DNA from 2 places in the Paenibacillus sp. P46E genome. Region 2 is predicted to be linked to the other one. Evidence: riboswitches for the same ligand, from Rfam matches in the RefSeq annotation. Region 2 holds a riboswitch; the other holds the start of a gene.
The links. A riboswitch is a leader RNA that binds a small molecule or an ion and turns the genes downstream of it on or off. The one in region 2 is predicted to bind S-adenosylmethionine.
Positions count from the first base shown of each region.

Region 1: linked by a shared signal. The riboswitch ahead of A3849_RS03130 (methionine ABC transporter ATP-binding protein) and the one ahead of metA (homoserine O-acetyltransferase MetA) in region 2 are both predicted to bind S-adenosylmethionine.

Region 1 covers NZ_LVYZ01000003.1:101,934-104,334, forward strand. Annotated here, with positions in the region: gene A3849_RS03125 (methionine ABC transporter permease) at 1-294, opposite strand, end outside; gene A3849_RS03130 (methionine ABC transporter ATP-binding protein) at 294-1,310, opposite strand; SAM riboswitch class I at 1,409-1,551, opposite strand; gene A3849_RS03135 (Cthe_2314 family HEPN domain-containing protein) at 1,627-2,388, opposite strand; gene A3849_RS03140 (UbiD family decarboxylase) at 2,401-2,401, opposite strand, start outside.
Region 2 covers NZ_LVYZ01000001.1:128,111-130,511, forward strand. Annotated here, with positions in the region: gene corA (magnesium/cobalt transporter CorA) at 1-542, opposite strand, end outside; SAM riboswitch class I at 970-1,108, shown strand; gene metA (homoserine O-acetyltransferase MetA) at 1,196-2,125, shown strand; gene A3849_RS00580 (aminotransferase class I/II-fold pyridoxal phosphate-dependent enzyme) at 2,197-2,401, shown strand, end outside.

The sequences.
Region 1 (2,401 bases), on a different contig from region 2:
AATCGTTCCGAGTACGCCTATCGAAGTTCCCATGATGCTTTTGCTCAAAGGAATCAAGGCGACCATCAAGATAATGAAAGGCACGGAACGCAGGATATTCACCACAAAGGATAATACCGAGTAAACCAACCTGATAAAGTAGTTATTCGATCTTCCCCATAAATATAACACAATTCCGAGTGGTAAACCAAGAATAATTGTAAAAATTCCGGAATAAGCCAACATTCGTAGTGTAGCTATGCCCGCATCCAGCATTTCTTCCCAGTTAATCTCGTTAAAGTTCAAATTCCCCATTAGCCGAACACCTCCACATCAAGACCTTGCGCTGTCAGTTCAGCAAGAGTTGCCTCAACCGCTTCCATGCTGCCTTCAAAGCGCACCAGAAGCTGGCCGTAAGGTACATCCTTGATCGTTGATATCGTTCCCTGAAGAATGGCAAAGTCCACACCGGTTCTCCGAACCACATGGGAGAGCGTAGATTCATATGTTTTTTGTCCAAGGAATGTGATTTTGACGGATGTACTGTACTGTCCATGTACTGCGTCCAGCGCTACACGAAGCGGACCCTCATGCTGATGTTCACTTCGGATAAAGTCCTTCGTCACTTCATGCTGCGGCTTCAGGAATACCCTGGCTACCTCGCCTTGCTCGACTATTCCCCCGCCATGTATCACTGCAACCCGGTCGCAAATACTCTGAATGACATGCATTTCATGGGTAATCAGCACGATGGTCAGATGAAACTTCCGGTTAATGTCCAGCAGCAGCCGCAGGATCGAATCGGTTGTCTGCGGGTCCAGTGCCGAGGTAGCTTCATCGCAGAGCAGTACATCAGGGTCGCTGGCCAGAGCCCTCGCGACGCCAACCCGCTGCTTTTGCCCCCCGGAGAGCTGGGCCGGGTATTTACGGCTGTGCTCTTCAAGACCTACAAGCACAAGCAGTTCCTTAACTTTCTGTTCAATCTGTGCCTTGGGTGTCCCCGACAGCCGCAGCGGAAATGCAATGTTATCGTACACCGTCGCGGAAGACAGCAGATTAAAATGCTGAAAGATCATGCCGATCTTGCGCCGGCGTTCCTGGAGCTGTCCTTGACTGAGTGAGGTCAGTTCCACTCCGTCCACCCATACTTCGCCTTCCGTCGGGCGCTCCAGCAGGTTGATGCAGCGGATCAGTGTACTTTTACCGGCACCCGAGTGGCCGATGACACCAAAAATCTCCCCTTTTTGAATCGACAGGTTCAGTCCGGAGAGCGCCGTCGCAGCTTTGCTGCCTTTTCCGTATACCTTGGTCAAACCTTTTAGCTCTATCAAACCCGTTGTCCTCCCCAAGTAACCCATATGAAAACCAAAAAGACCTCTTACGATCGATTGCAGATCGCAAGAGGCCCTGTGATTGTATTAACCATGCCTTCTCATCTGCCAACGACCGCAAACCACGCGGCATTGTAGGAATTAGCACCATGACATTTGAAGAGAGCGACAAGTATCGCTTCACCTACAAATCGGTTGCCGGGCTTCATCGGGCCTATCCCTCCGCCGCTCTCGATAAGAGTTTATTATGAAATTAGTTCCCGCAACATGTAAGCTGCTAATGTAAGCTCAAGTATAGTAAGTTTAAGTTTCTTTGTCAAAGGGAACTTTTTACTGAGGAAGAAGGCCAGGGCTTTATATTGGCGGCGATTTTGCTCTTATGCCACTGCTCATTGCTGTACCTGAATGCTGCTGCCAAAGTCTTACATACCATTTCAAGGCCCTGCTTCAAATCCTCCAAATGGCTGTCCAGATCCTCCAGATGAATTTTGTCATGAAGTCCCTGATGCCGTTGCCATAGGTCATCCTGCATTTCAGCATTCATGTAATGGATCTCTGCGTTACGGCGCTTGCGCAGATTCTCCAGCGGCTCCCGGTAGGAATGCTTAATTTCCTCCAGTTCATTAGAAAGTTCTGTGTGTTGCTTAAGTAACTGAAACTGGCGGAGCACCGTAAAATAGGAGAAATGGGCTTTGACCTTGCTGGTGTTCAGATCATACAGACTGTTGAGCACCGTACCCAGCTTGTCGAGCAGTGAAAATACACGAATGAAGCCATCTTTGTAAAAATAAACATATCTCGCATATTCGCCTTGCTCCATAGGGGACATATCATCCATGTAACCCGCTACAACGGATTTGCGGAAAAAGGCAGCCGCGAACCAGCTTTGCTCCAGCTCATCCAGCGAAGAGATTAGGCCGCGCGTCCAGATTTCAAGCTTGCGGTATTCGTGGTTACGGTCTTCATGCAGATTCATGTCCTTGCGCAGCATGGATGCGAGCCTGGCCATATTGTCCATGGCTTCAGCCAGCATACCGCTGTTCTCGCGGGGCGGCTCTCCGAGTAATATCCGCAGCATCCTGTACCCTCCT
Region 2 (2,401 bases):
AACCAGAGAATTTCACTGCGCAGACCGATGATCTCGCTCAAATGCGATTTCTTGGTGTGCATCAGGATATCCTCTTCGAGTTTCTCAATCCGTGCTTCAATCCGGTCACCGACGGAGAAAAAGTTGTCTACGACAAGGTCGATCAGCAGATAGAGGAACCGGTCCGGTTCGCTGACTTCCTGCTCCCACAGAACGGGTTTCAGCACGCGCAGCTCGTGAATTTTTTGCTTGGTCACGGTAATAATGAAATGTCTGCCCAGAAACACGTTGAGTGCACGGAGGAAAATCTCCTCATCATCAAAACGGATGCTGTTAACTACAATAAAATAATGGCTTTCGTAAATTTCAAGCTTCGGGCGCTGATCCTCTTCACTGAGGCAGTCCTCTACAGCCAAATCATGCAGATTATACAAAGGCTGAAGCAGCTCCAAATCCTCAACATCCGCATCAATCCAATAAAATCCCTCTGCAGGGACAGTCAATGTTTCTTCAATGTCATCCACAGGTGTAAAAACCCCTGCGTTTACCAACCGGATTTTCATCTGATTCCACTCCTCTTAACCCTAGTCTTCTCCAGGGTCTGTGCTAATATAGGCACAGGGAAAAATCAGCTTGGCCGGAGGTACGGTCAATCCATGAGGCCAAATGACGGTTCGAGGGCATGAAGAAGAAGTGCTCCCGCCGCCGGCAAGCTGATGTTAATCCTGTGTGGTTGCTCTTTCTGGACGCTTAACTGCGAACTCGGGTCGCCTTCCATTCTTCTCTCACCTCTTCTTTTCGTCAGGTAGGGGCTTTGAAACCCTTGTCTAGTATAACCTCCGGGTATAGGTCTTTCAAGCTAAATTCTTGAGGTTGTAAAGGACCCGTTAGCATTGTATGGACTTGACGAAAAGGAGGTTCATGATTTAAAGTGAATTTTAAGAAAAGCATTTAACGTTATGTGACTTTTTCTCAATTGAATACAGCTAAATCTTATCAAGAGCAGGTGGAGGGACTAGCCCGATGAAACCCGGCAACCGGCGTGTGAACGCACGGTGCTAATTCTTGCGGAAGCTTTTGCAGGTAAGCCATTCAGGCTGCTTGGCACAAGTTCTCTGGCAGATGAGAGAGGCGCATATGACTAACAGATATATGACCTTTCTCGCCCGAGAAAGGTCTTTTTTATATTCATCACAATGAAGGAGTGGAAACTGATATGCCAATTAAAATTCCCGACAGTCTGCCGGCGAAAGAAGTTTTGTCCGGAGAAAACATTTTTATAATGGATGAAAGCCAGGCCTTCCACCAGGATATCCGTCCGCTGCGAATCGCCATCCTGAATTTGATGCCTACCAAGGAAACCACAGAGACACAGCTGCTGCGTCTGGTCGGGAATTCACCGCTTCAGGTAGATGTTGTGCTGCTGCACCCGAGCTCCCATACCTCGAAGAACACTTCGGCAGAACATTTGAAGAGTTTTTACAAAACCTTTGATGAGATCAGTGACCGCCGCTTTGACGGGCTGATTGTAACCGGCGCTCCGGTGGAGCAGCTGGAGTTCGAAGACGTGACCTACTGGGAAGAGCTAAAGGGCATATTTGAATGGAGCAAGCACAACGTGACCTCGACCATGCATATCTGTTGGGCGGCACAAGCCGGGCTGTATCATCACTTCGGCGTACGCAAGGTTGATCTGGACGAGAAATGTTTTGGCGTTTTTCCGCACACGGTGAGCCATACTAACGTGAAGCTGCTCCGCGGCTTTGATGAGGTGTTCCATGTTCCCCATTCCCGGCACACGGATGTCTCGCGAGATGATATTCTTGCGAATCCCCAGCTGCAGATTCTTGCCGAATCCGAGGAAGCCGGAGTGTATCTGGTTTCGACGCTTGACGGAAAACAAATTTTTGTGACCGGACATTCTGAATATGATCCATTTTCGTTAAAATGGGAGTATGACCGGGATATTGCCAAAGGGATGGACATCGCCATTCCGAAGCACTACTATCCGCAGGATGACCCGCAGCGCACACCGCCGGCTGTCTGGCGTGCCCATGCCAACTTATTATTCGCTAATTGGCTCAATTACTATGTATACCAGGAGACCCCTTACGATATAGACCAGGCCGATTATTTAGTATTTTAAAATATATACATCTTGATATCTTGATATATAGAAGAGATTTACGCATACACCACACTTAGGAGGCAGCAGCAATGGATGAGAAACTGAGGATTGAGAGCAGATTGGCACAGATAGGTTCACTGGAGGACCCGGCCACAGGTGCAATAAATTATCCGATTTACAACGCGACGGCATTCCGTCATCCCAGACTCGGGCAGAGCACAGGGTTTGATTATATCCGTACCAAGAATCCTACTCGCTCGGTGCTGGAAGAAGCTGCGGCACAGCTGGAATCCG